One region of the Streptomyces sp. NPDC046862 genome, then DNA from elsewhere that is predicted to be linked to it. Evidence: riboswitches for the same ligand, from Rfam matches in the RefSeq annotation. Region 1 holds a riboswitch; each other region holds the start of a gene.
What was found. Region 1 has a riboswitch for thiamine pyrophosphate ahead of AB0959_RS36840 (thiamine ABC transporter substrate-binding protein). Riboswitches for the same ligand answer to the same signal wherever they lie in the genome.

Region 2: it holds a riboswitch for thiamine pyrophosphate, as region 1 does, so the genes downstream of both, thiO (glycine oxidase ThiO) here and AB0959_RS36840 (thiamine ABC transporter substrate-binding protein) in region 1, are expected to answer to the same signal.
Region 3: it holds a riboswitch for thiamine pyrophosphate, as region 1 does, so the genes downstream of both, thiC (phosphomethylpyrimidine synthase ThiC) here and AB0959_RS36840 (thiamine ABC transporter substrate-binding protein) in region 1, are expected to answer to the same signal.

The regions. Positions count from the first base shown of each region.
Region 1 covers NZ_JBEYXP010000043.1:35,401-39,495, reverse strand. Annotated here, with positions in the region: gene AB0959_RS36850 (NUDIX domain-containing protein) at 1-164, shown strand, start outside; gene rlmN (23S rRNA (adenine(2503)-C(2))-methyltransferase RlmN) at 268-1,374, shown strand; TPP riboswitch at 1,410-1,515, shown strand; gene AB0959_RS36840 (thiamine ABC transporter substrate-binding protein) at 1,596-2,684, shown strand; gene AB0959_RS36835 (iron ABC transporter permease) at 2,780-4,095, shown strand, end outside.
Region 2 covers NZ_JBEYXP010000022.1:80,477-84,571, forward strand. Annotated here, with positions in the region: gene AB0959_RS24535 (FAD-dependent oxidoreductase) at 64-1,287, opposite strand; gene AB0959_RS24540 (hypothetical protein) at 1,320-1,670, opposite strand; TPP riboswitch at 1,722-1,833, shown strand; gene thiO (glycine oxidase ThiO) at 1,831-3,060, shown strand; gene thiS (sulfur carrier protein ThiS) at 3,075-3,284, shown strand; gene AB0959_RS24555 (thiazole synthase) at 3,288-4,082, shown strand.
Region 3 covers NZ_JBEYXP010000008.1:77,309-81,403, forward strand. Annotated here, with positions in the region: gene AB0959_RS11055 (SsgA family sporulation/cell division regulator) at 1-85, shown strand, start outside; gene AB0959_RS11060 (YibE/F family protein) at 151-1,692, opposite strand; TPP riboswitch at 1,764-1,920, shown strand; gene thiC (phosphomethylpyrimidine synthase ThiC) at 1,913-3,724, shown strand; gene AB0959_RS11070 (hypothetical protein) at 3,917-4,095, opposite strand, start outside.

The sequences.
Region 1 (4,095 bases):
TCGAGAAGCTCGCCTCACCGTCGTACCCCGGCCTGCCCGGCGAATACCGTCTCCACACGGTGCACGCCCAGGTCTCCGGCCTCCCCGAAACGGCCTTCACCACGGCAGAGTCCCCCGGCGACGGCGATCCGGTGATCTCCACGCACCACTGGGAGTGGCGCTAGCGGGCGGAGAGGGCTCGCGGCGGGGTCCTGGGCCGTGATCGCCGTGATCGCCGTGATCGCCGTGTGCGGGGCCCGGGAGTCGATCTGCGACACTGGGTGGGTTATGCCTGCACCCGGAGAACTCACTTTCGTCGCGCCGCGCGGAGCCAAGAAGCCGCCGCGGCATCTCGCTGATCTCACGCCTGCCGAGCGCAAGGAGGCGGTGGCCGCGGTCGGGGAGAAGCCGTTTCGTGCGAAGCAGCTGTCGCAGCACTACTTCGCGCGGTACGCGCACGACCCGGAGCAGTGGACCGACATCCCTGCCGGTTCGCGCGCCAAGCTGCAGGAGGCGCTGCTTCCGGAGCTGATGACGGTCGTGCGGCATCTGTCGACGGACCAGGACACGACCCGTAAGACCTTGTGGCGGCTCTTCGACGGCACGCTCGTCGAGTCGGTGCTGATGCGTTATCCGGACCGGGTGACCATGTGCATCAGTTCGCAGGCCGGGTGCGGGATGAACTGTCCCTTCTGCGCCACCGGGCAGGCCGGGCTCGACCGGAATCTGTCCGCCGCGGAGATCGTGCACCAGATCGTGGACGGGATGCGGGCGCTCAGGGACGGGGAGATCCCGGGGGGCCCCGCGCGGTTGTCCAACATCGTGTTCATGGGGATGGGGGAGCCGCTTGCCAATTACAAGCGGGTCGTGGGGGCCATTCGTGCGCTCACCGATCCCGAGCCGGACGGTCTCGGGCTGTCCCAGCGCGGTATCACCGTGTCCACTGTCGGGCTCGTGCCGGCCATTCACCGGTTCGCCGAGGAGGGCTTCAAGTGCCGGCTCGCCATCTCGCTGCACGCTCCGGACGACGAGCTGCGCGACACCCTCGTACCGGTCAACACGCGGTGGAAGGTGCGGGAGGTGCTGGACGCCGGGTGGGAGTACGCGGCGAAGTCCGGGCGGCGGCTGTCCATCGAGTACGCGCTGATCCGGGACATCAACGACCAGGCGTGGCGTGGTGACCGTCTCGGGCGGCTGCTCAGGGGCAAGCCCGTGCATGTGAACCTGATTCCGCTGAACCCGACGCCCGGTTCCAAGTGGACCGCCTCGCGGCCCGAGGACGAGAAGGCGTTCGTCGAGGCGATCGCCGCGCACGGTGTGCCGGTGACCGTCCGGGACACCCGTGGGCAGGAGATCGACGGGGCCTGCGGTCAGCTGGCGGCCACCGAGCGGTAGTCTGAGCCAGTACAACGTCGTACCTGTATATCTTCATATTCCGACAGGGGAGCGCCACAGCGCTGAGAGTGCGGCACAGGCCGCAGACCCTCTGAACCTCGCCCAGGTCATTCTGGGTAGGGAGATCGGTCACCACTCGAGCTGTTGCGCCCTGCCCGGGATCCCCAGGGAAGTCCCGGGCAGGGCCGCGTCTCTTCCTGGTCACCCCAGGAGGAATCCAAGTGAGCACCACCAAGAAGGTCGTGGCCGTCGCCCTCGGGCTCGGTCTGGCCACGCTGTCCGCCTGCACTTCGTCCGGCTCCGGCAGCGGCGGCTCGGACTCCGGTTCGTCCAGGACCGTCACCCTCGTCAGCCATGACTCGTTCGCCGTCTCCAAGAACGTCCTGAAGGCGTTCGAGAAGGAGTCCGGGTACGAGGTGAAGGTCCTCAAGGACGGTGACGCCGGTCAGGCCGTCAACAAGGCCATCCTGACCAAGGACAACCCGCAGGGCGACGTCTTCTTCGGCGTCGACAACACGCTGCTGTCCCGTGCGCTGGACAACGGGCTCTTCCAGCCGTACGAGGCCAAGGGTGCCGATCAGGTCCAGTCGCAGTACCAGGTCGACCAGGACAAGCACCGGGTCACTCCCATCGACTCCGGTGACATCTGCGTCAACTACGACAAGGCCTACTTCAGCGAGAACAGGCTGAAGCCGCCGAGCTCCTTCGAGGACCTCGTCGAGCCCGAGTACAAGAACCTCCTCGTCACCGAGAACGCCTCCACCTCCTCGCCCGGCCTCGGCTTCCTGCTGGGGACGGCGGCCAGGTACGGCGACGGGGGCTGGCAGGACTACTGGAAGAAGCTCAAGGCGAACGGCGTGAAGGTCGTCGACGGCTGGGAACAGGCCTACAACGAGGAGTTCTCCGGGTCGGCCGGCGGCAAGAAGGCGAAGGGCGACCGCCCGCTCGTGGTCTCGTACGCCTCCTCACCGCCCGCAGAGGTGGTCTTCGCCGATCCGAGGCCGAAGACCGCGCCGACCGGTGTCGCGACCCGCACCTGCTTCCGGCAGGTCGAGTACGCGGGGCTGCTGAGCAACGCGCGGAACACCAAGGGCGGCAAGGCGCTCGTCGACTTCCTGATCAGTAAGAAGTTCCAGGAGGACATGCCGCTCAACATGTTCGTGTACCCGGTGCTGATGGGCGCGCAGGTGCCCGAGGAGTTCGTGAAGTACGGCCCGCAGGCCGCGGACCCCGAGACCATGGCGCCTCAGAAGATCGCCGACAACCGTGATCAGTGGGTCAAGTCGTGGACGTCGCTCGTACTGAAGTAGAAGCAGAAGCAGAAGCAGAAGTAGCTGAAGCGGCCGAGGCCGCGCGCGAGGGCAGGCGAACGGGCGTGCGCGGGAGCGCGGCGCGGCTCGGGCTGATGGCCGTGCCCGTTGCGTTCTTCGCGGTGTTCTTCGCCTACCCCGTCGCCGCGATCGTCGCGCGTGGTCTGAAGGTCGACGGGGCCTGGCGGTTCGGGCGGATCTGGGACGTGCTCGCGCAGTCCGACATCCGGCACGTCCTGTGGTTCACCACCTGGCAGGCGCTCGCCTCCACGGTGCTCACGCTGCTGATCGCGCTCCCCGGCGCGTACGTCTTCGCGCGCTTCGATTTCAGGGGCAAGCAGGTCCTGCGGGCGGTCGTGACCGTTCCCTTCGTGCTGCCCACCGTCGTGGTCGGGACCGCCTTCCTGGCCCTGGTCGGGCGGGGAGGACTGCTGGACGAGCTGTGGGGCGTACGGCTCGACACCACCGTCTGGGCCATCCTGCTCGCCCATGTGTTCTTCAACTACGCCGTCGTCGTACGGACCGTGGGCGGACTCTGGGCGCAGCTCGACCCGCGGCAGGAGGAGGCCGCGCGGATGCTCGGCGCCTCGCCGCTGAGGGCCTGGCGGAAGGTCACCCTGCCCGCTCTCGCGCCGGCGGTGGCGGCGGCCGCGCTGATGGTCTTCCTCTTCACCTTCACCTCCTTCGGTGTGGTCCAGATCCTCGGCGGGCCCACCTTCTCCACCCTCGAAGTCGAGATCTACCGGCAGACCTCGGAGATCTTCGACCTCTCCACAGCCGCGGTGCTGACGCTCCTGCAGTTCGCCGCGGTGGGCGCGATCCTCGCCGTGCACGCCTGGACCGTACGGCGGCGGGAGAGCGCGCTGCGGCTGGTCGACCCGGCCGTGACCGCGCGCCGGCCACGCGGGGCGGGGCAGTGGGCGCTGCTCGCCGGTGTCCTCGGGACCGCCCTCGTGCTGCTGGTGCTGCCGCTCGCCGTGCTCGTCCAGCGGTCGTTCGACGCGCCCGGGTTCGCGTACTACAAGCGACTGACCGGCGCCGACAGCGGGATCTTCCTCGTCGCGCCGATCGAGGCCGTGGGGAACTCGCTGGAGTACGCGGTCACGGCCACCGCCATCGCCGTGCTGATCGGCGGCCTGGCCGCCGCGGCCCTCGCCCGACGCGACGCCGGGCGGCTCGTGCGCGGCTTCGACGCGCTGCTGATGCTGCCGCTGGGCGTGTCCGCGGTGACCGTCGGGTTCGGGTTCCTGATCGCGCTGGACGAGCCGCCGCTGAATCTCAGGGCCTCCTGGATCCTGGTGCCGCTCGCGCAGGCACTGGTGGGCGTCCCCTTCGTCGTACGGACCATGCTGCCCGTGCTGCGGGCCGTGGACGTACGGCTGCGGGAGGCGGCGTCCGTGCTCGGGGCGTC
Region 2 (4,095 bases), on a different contig from region 1:
CTGACAGTGGGTAGCCGAGCGGCCTCCGGCGCAGGTCAGAAGTGGGCCGACCGGGGGCATCGGCTAGGCGGTGGCGCTCTTCAGCGGGCGCGACGGGTCCGCCAGCAGCTCCGGGTCCATGGCCGTACCCGCCTCGATCAGCCGCCGTCCCTGCGCCAGGTCCCGGGGGCGCCCCACCGCGAGCAGGGCGACCAGACGCCCCTCACGCAGCCAGCACACCGACCAGGCGGCACCCGTGGGGTCGCCGCGCCACACGGTCGTGTCGGCCGGGGCGTGGTGGCCGACGTACTGCACGAAGCGGCCGAACTGTTCCGACCAGAAGTACGGCACCGGGTCGTACGGCGCCGGGGTCTCGCCGACGATGTCGGCCGCCACCGTGCGGGGGCCCTGGAGGGCGTTGTCCCAGTGGTGGACCAGGAGACGTTCTCCGTACCGTCCTGAAGGGAAGGACGCGCAGTCGCCGACCGCGTAGACGTCCGGCGCGGAGGTCCGCAGGTGGTCGTCGGCCACCACTTCGCCGTACGCGCCGAGCTCGATGCCCGAGTCCCTCAGCCACACCGTCGCCGGGCGTGCCCCGATGCCCACGACCACCGCGCCCGCCCTCACGCGCGAGCCGTCGTCCAGGACCACCGTCCCGTCCTCGACGCGCTCCACGCGCGCGCGGGTGCGCAGGACCGCCCCGCTGTCCGCGTACCAGGCGGCCATGGGTGCGGCCACCTCGGCGGGGAGGGCTCCCGCGAGCGGGCGGTCCGCGGCCTCGACGACCGTCACCGCACAGCCCGCCTCGCGCGCGGCCGTGGCGAACTCCGCCCCGATCCAGCCGGCTCCCACGACCACGACGTCGTGCTGGCGGGCCAGGACGGGCCGCAGCCGCTCCGCGTCGTCCAGGGTGCGCAGCAGGTGCACGCCGGGCACGCCCTCGGCACCCGGCAGCCGGACGGGCTCCGCGCCGGTCGCGAGCACGAGGACGTCGTAGGGGACCGGGCCCGTCGCCGTGTCGAGTTCGTGGTCCCCGGGGCGCACGCCGAGCACCTCGCGGCCGAGCTGCAGCTCGATGCCGAGCGCCTCGAAGTCGACGTCGAAGGCGGATCCCTCGGCCTTGCCGAGCAGGACGGCCTTGGACAGCGGCGGCCGGTCGTACGGCTGGTGCGGCTCCGCGCCGATCAGCGTGACAGGGCCCGCGAAGCCCTGCTCCCGCAGGACGACCGCGGTCTGCACCCCGGCCATGCCGGCGCCCACGACGACGACCCGTCGCTCCGTCCCTCGTGCCTCCGTCTGCTCGCTCACCTGATCACCATAGACACCTGACGAATTGTCAGTCAGCGGTCGGGCTCAGTGACCTGTTCCACAACGCTCGTTCCGCTGCCCGGCTGCGACTCCCACTCCCAGCTCTCCTCCAGGCACACACGCCCGTCGGGGAGCTCGGTCACGAGGGACACACAGTGCCCCGACGAGGTCGTACCGTCCCGCTTGAGCTGCACGTACCGGAAGTCCAGCCGGTCGCCGTCACGGGTACCCACCAGGTGGCCGCGTACGACATCTCCGCCCGCGTACTCGGCCCAGATCTCGACGTCCTTCTCGTGGTACGTGAACCGGGTGCGGGTACCCACCTGACCTGGAGCCTGGTCCGCGACGGGTGCGAGAACGAGACCGTCGAGCGAGCGGGGCATGAGCGGAGGCTCCCTTACTGAGGCGAACGGCACGGGCTAGGGTGGCCAACGTAGAGCACTCGCGGGAGCCCGGACGCATCGGGCTGAGAGGGAGGCTGGCGGCCTCCGACCGTACGAACCTGATCCGGGTCATGCCGGCGAAGGGAGGGGCTGGACGCCCATGCCGCGTACACGTACATCGGATACAGGCACGCCGGACACGCGCACGTCGGATCCGCGCACGCCATCGCCTTCAGGCACATCAGACGTCCTCGTCGTGGGGGGCGGCGTCATCGGGCTCGTGACGGCGTGGCGAGCCGCGCAACGCGGGTTCACCACGGCCGTCGTGGACCCCGAGCCGGGCGGTGGAGCCGCGCGCGTGGCGGCCGGGATGCTGGCCGCGGTGACCGAACTGCACTACGGGGAGCAGACGCTGCTGGGTCTCAACCTGGCGTCCGCGCACCGCTACCCGGCCTTCGCGGCCGAGCTGACCGAGGCGACGGGTCTGGACCTCGGCTACCGCCGGTGCGGCACGCTGGCGGTAGCGCTCGACGCCGACGACCGCGCCCATCTGCGTGAACTGCACGCGCTGCAACGGCGGTCGGGGCTGGACTCGGAGTGGCTGAGCGGACGGGACTGCCGCCGTCTGGAGCCGATGCTCGCGCCGGGCGTCCGCGGCGGTCTGCGGGTCGACGGCGATCACCAGATCGACCCGAGGCGGCTCGCCAGAGCCCTCGTCGCGGCCTGCGAGCGCGCCGGGGTGGTCTTCCACCGGACGTGGGCCGAGAGGCTCCGTGTCGTCCGGGAGCGGGCCGTGGGGATCAGGACCGCCGACGGCACCGACCTCGCCGCCGGGCAGGTCGTCCTCGCCGCGGGCAGCCTGAGCGGGCGACTGGCGGGCGTCCCGGACGACGTCCTGCCGCCGGTACGGCCCGTGAAGGGGCAGGTGCTGCGGCTGACCGTGCCGGAGCGGTACGCGCCCTTCCTGAGCCGGACCGTGCGCGCCGTGGTCCGCGGCAGCCACGTCTACCTGGTGCCCCGTGAGAACGGCGAACTGGTCGTCGGCGCGACCAGCGAGGAACTCGGCTGGGACACGACGGTCACCGCGGGCGGGGTGTACGAACTGCTCCGCGACGCCCATGAGCTGGTCCCCGGGATCACCGAACTGCCGCTCACCGAGACGCGCGCGGGACTGCGCCCCGGCTCCCCCGACAACGCTCCCCTGCTCGGCCCGACCGAGTGCGACGGACTCCTCCTCGCGACCGGCCACTACCGCAACGGCGTGCTCCTCACCCCGGTCACCGGTGACGTCATGGCGCATGCGCTCACCACGGGCGAACTGCCCGAGGAGGCGCGCGACTTCACCCCCAGGCGCTTCGCCGCGGCCGCTCTCACGGAGCAGCACGCATGAACGACATGAACGACATGAACGACGTGCACGTCTTCGTCAACGGAGAGCGGCGGAGGGTCTCCGCGGGCACAGCTCTCGACTCGCTCGTGAAAACCCTCACCGCGGCCCCGTCGGGCGTCGCCGCCGCGCTCAACGAAACCGTCGTCCCGCGCGCGCAGTGGCCGTCCACGCCCCTCTCCGAGGGAGACCGCGTCGAAGTCCTCACGGCCGTCCAAGGAGGCTGACCCATGGCCGACGACCCCTTCGTCCTCGGCGGTACGACCTACTCGTCCCGCCTCATCATGGGCACGGGCGGCGCGCCCAGCCTCGACGTCCTGGAACGCTCCCTCGTGGCGTCCGGCACGGAGCTGACGACGGTCGCGATGCGCCGCGTGAACCCTCAGGCGCACGGCTCGGTGCTGTCCGTGCTGGGCAGGCTGGGCATCCGGGTGCTGCCCAACACCGCGGGCTGTTTCACCGCGGGCGAGGCCGTGCTGACCGCCCGCCTCGCGCGCGAGGCGCTCGGCACCGACCTGGTGAAGCTGGAGGTCATCGCCGACGAGCGCACGCTGCTGCCCGACCCGATCGAGTTGCTGGACGCCGCCGAGACCCTGGTCGACGACGGTTTCACGGTGCTGCCGTACACCAACGACGACCCCGTGCTGGCGCGGAAGCTCCAGGACGCCGGCTGCGCCGCGATCATGCCGCTGGGCTCACCGATCGGCTCCGGGCTCGGCATCCGCAACCCGCACAACTTCCAGCTGATCGTGGAGCACGCGCACGTGCCGGTGATCCTGGACGCGGGAGCGGGCACGGCGTCCGACGCGGCCCTCGCCATGGAACTGGGGTGCGCCGGTGTGATGCTCGCCTCAGCCGTGACGCGGGCGCAGGAGCCGGTCCTCATGGCCGAGGGGATGCGGCACGCCGTGGAGGCGGGCCGGCTCGCGTACCGGGCGGGACGCATTCCGCGGCGCCACTTCGCCGAGGCCTCGTCGCCCCGGGAGGGACAGGCGGTCCTCGACCCGGAGAGGCCCGCGTTCTGAGGGTTCGCCTCGG
Region 3 (4,095 bases), on a different contig from region 1:
GCAGGAGCGTTCCCTCGCGGACTTCGAGACCCACCTCGACGAGGCGCTGGACCGCATCCTCGCGGAGGAGCAGAGCGCGGGCTGAGCCACGCGCCCGCGGGTGACGTAACGCTTCTGCGTGAGCGCCTGCCGCGCTTCCGCGCGCCGGTGTCACCGCTTGCGGCGGCGCCCCCTCCCCGCGCGGGCCGGTGCGGCTGCTGCCGCCGGCTCATCACTCGGGCGATCGGCCGAGACCACCAGCGCGGCCAGGGCGGTGGTCACCGGAACCGAGGCCACGAGGCCGATCGAGCCGACGAGCGTACGGACGATCTCCTCAGCGACCAGCTCGCTGTTGGCGACCGTACCGACGCTGCTCTGCGCGATCGAGAAGAGCAGCAGCAGGGGCAGCGCGGCACCCGCGTAGGCGAGGACGAGCGTGTTGACGACGGAGGCGATGTGGTCGCGGCCGATGCGGATGCCGGCGCGGTACAGGCCCCGCCAGCCCATCGAGGGATTGGCGTCGTGCAGCTCCCAGACGGCCGAGGTCTGCGTCACCGTCACGTCGTCGAGCACACCGAGCGAACCGATGATGACACCCGCGAGCAGCAGACCGCTCATGTCGATCGACGGGTAGAGGCCGTGGATCAGGCCCGTGTTGTCGTCCGTGTTGCCGGTCAGCGAGGCCCAGCCGATGAACTGAGAGCCGAGCACACCGATCAGCAGCAGCGAAGCCAGGGTGCCGAGCACGGCGACCGAGGTGCGGGCGGAGAGACCGTGACACATGTAGAGCGCGATCAGCATGATGGCGCTCGCTCCGACCACCGCCACGACCAGCGGGTTCGACCCCTGCAGGATGGCGGGGAGGATGAAGAAGGTCAGCACCAGGAAGCTGATGGTGAGCGCGACCAGTGCCATGACACCGCGCAGGCGGCCCACCACCACGACGGCGAGCGCGAAGATCCCGGCGAGCAGCGCCATCGGGAACTTCCGGTTCACGTCGGTCACGGAGTACTGCAGGTCCTTGGGCGCCGAGGGCTCGTAGGCGGCCACGACCTCTTGGCCCTGCTCCAACTGCCGTGACTGGTCCGGCTGGACGATCTCCGTGAACGTGCGGCCCTTGTCGTTGCCGGTGTCGACCCTGATCGTCGCCTTCTTGCAGGTGCCGTTCGCCTGCTGCTGGGCCGACGAGCCCTCGGCGGTCGACGTGTCGCCGGTCGGGGCCTCCCCCGAGGCGTTCACGGACTTGCAGTCCACCTCCACGACCTTGGTGACCGTGGCCTGCTGGGTCTGCCGGTCGAAGCCGACGCCGGTGCGCTCGTGCGGTGGGGCGCCGCCGGGCCAGAGCACGACAAGGCCCACGACGACCGCCGTGGCGAAGGGGATCAGCACTGCGGCGATGACCTTGCGCAGGTGCCGGGAGACGGGGGTGGCCGGGCCGTGGCTGTGGGAGTGCCCGTGGCTCCTGCCCGCATCCGGGCCGTGGCCATGCCCCTGACCGTCATGGGGATCACGGCCGTCACCGGGGTCTTGGCCGTCACCAGGGCCGTGGCCTCCGCCGGGGCCCCAGCCGCCACCGGATCCATGCCCGCCACCGGATCCATGCCCGCCACCAGGGCCTTGGCCACCACCGGCGCCGTGTCCATGGCCGTAGCCGGGACCGTGTCCGTGTGGGGGCTCCGAGGGCGGGAGCGGGGGCTGTCGCATCGTGGTCACCGACCGATCATCGCAAGAACGGCGGGGGCCCACTGTTCACCGCGCCACATCTGACGCTAGCGTGGAGGCACCTTTGCACACGCGGGAGCTCGGAGCACCGGGCTGAGAGGGCGCTGACCTCCGCAGACGCGATGTTTCACGTGGAACATCGCCGGGCGGACATCGCTGCGTCGACCGCTGAACCTGTTACCGGGTAATGCCGGCGTAGGGAGTAGGTCACATGACCAACAAGGACACAAGCACGCCTGCCTCCAACCAGACGAACGGCTCGTCCGTCGCATCTCAGGGCGAAAAGCCGCAGGAGGCCGGGAAGTCCAACGGCTGGCACAAGGCATACGTCGGGGGATCGCGCCCCGACCTGCAGGTGCCGGTCCGCCAGGTGCACCTCACCAACGGGCAGTCGGTCACCCTGTACGACACCTCCGGCCCGTACACCGATCCGAGTGTCGACACGGATGTCCGCAGGGGACTCTCTCCTCTTCGCGAGAGCTGGATCGTCGCTCGTGGAGACACCGAGGAGTATGCGGGCCGTGCCGTCCGGCCCGAGGACGACGGGATCAAGCACACGTCACCGCGTGGTGGGCTGCGCAACCTCGACGCGGTCTTCCCCGGGCGACCGAGGCAACCGCGCCGGAGCCGGGACGGCAAGGCCGTGACCCAGCTCGCCTACGCGCGACGCGGAGAGATCACGCCCGAGATGGAGTTCGTGGCCGTCCGGGAGAACGTCTCGCCCGAGGTCGTCCGCGAGGAGATCGCGGCGGGCAGGGCGGTACTGCCCGCCAACGTGAACCACCCCGAGATCGAGCCAATGATCATCGGCAAGCGGTTCCTGGTGAAGGTCAACGCCAACATCGGCAACTCGGCGGTCACGTCCTCCATCGAGGAGGAGGTCGAGAAGATGACCTGGGCGACCCGATGGGGCGCCGACACGGTCATGGACCTGTCCACGGGACGCAATATCCACACCACGCGCGAGTGGGTGCTGCGCAACTCCCCCGTCCCCATCGGCACGGTGCCGCTCTATCAGGCGCTGGAGAAGGTCGACGGGAGGGCCGAGGAACTGACCTGGGAGATCTACAAGGACACGGTCATCGAGCAGGCCGAGCAGGGCGTGGACTACATGACGGTCCACGCGGGCGTGCGCCTCCCGTACGTCCCCCTGACGGCGAACCGCAAGACCGGCATCGTCTCGCGCGGCGGCTCGATCATGGCGGCGTGGTGCCTGGCGCACCACAAGGAGTCGTTCCTGTACGAGAACTTCGAGGAACTGTGCGAGATCCTCGCCGCGTACGACGTCACGTACTCGCTCGGTGACGGTCTCCGGCCCGGCTCGATCGCGGACGCCAACGACGAGGCGCAGTTCGCTGAACTCCGCACGCTCGGGGAACTCAACCGGATCGCGAAGCGTTTCCACGTACAGACCATGATCGAGGGGCCGGGACACGTCCCGATGCACAAGATCAAGGAGAACATCGACCTTCAGCAGGAGATCTGCGATGAGGCTCCGTTCTATACGCTCGGCCCGCTGACCACCGACGTCGCACCGGCGTACGACCACATCACCTCGGGCATAGGTGCCGCGATGATCGCGTGGTGGGGCACGGCGATGCTCTGCTACGTCACGCCCAAGGAGCACTTGGGCCTGCCCAATCGTGACGACGTCAAGACCGGCGTCATCACCTACAAGATCGCGGCCCATGCGGCGGACCTCGCCAAGGGACACCCTGGCGCACAGGAGTGGGACGACGCGCTGTCGGACGCCCGCTTCGAGTTCCGCTGGGAGGACCAGTTCAACCTTGCCCTCGACCCCGACACGGCCCGTGAGTTCCACGACGAGACGCTTCCCGCGGAACCCGCCAAGACGGCCCATTTCTGCTCCATGTGCGGCCCGAAGTTCTGCTCGATGAAGATCTCCCAGGACATCCGCCGTGAACACGGCGGATCCCAGGCCGAGATCGAGGAGGGCATGGTGCAGAAGTCGAGGGAGTTCGCGGCGAGTGGGAACCGGGTGTATCTGCCGATCGCCGACTGAGCGGCAGGGCCGGTGGCTCCAGGCGGCTGTCGACCTCCCGGCCCGTTCGGTCGCTCGGGCAAGCCGCAGAGGCCGGCGCGCGGGCTGGCTCACGGGTCCGCCTCGGCCGACCACAGACCGGAGTGACGCTGCGGGGCGGCCGCCGGGGCCGGAGTAAGGCTCCGGCATGGCGGCGGCCCGGTCCCCGGTGCGTCACTCCGGCTGGTGCTCCGGCCCTCCGAAGTCCGGGCTCGTGAAGTCCGGGCTGGAGTAGCTCGGGCGAGAGCCGGCGGCGGGGCCGCCCTCTCCGGGGCTGCTGAAGCCCGGTCGGTTGTAGCCGAGGTGCGGGATACGGCTGGGTGGGGTGGACGGGACCGCATCGCCCATGACGG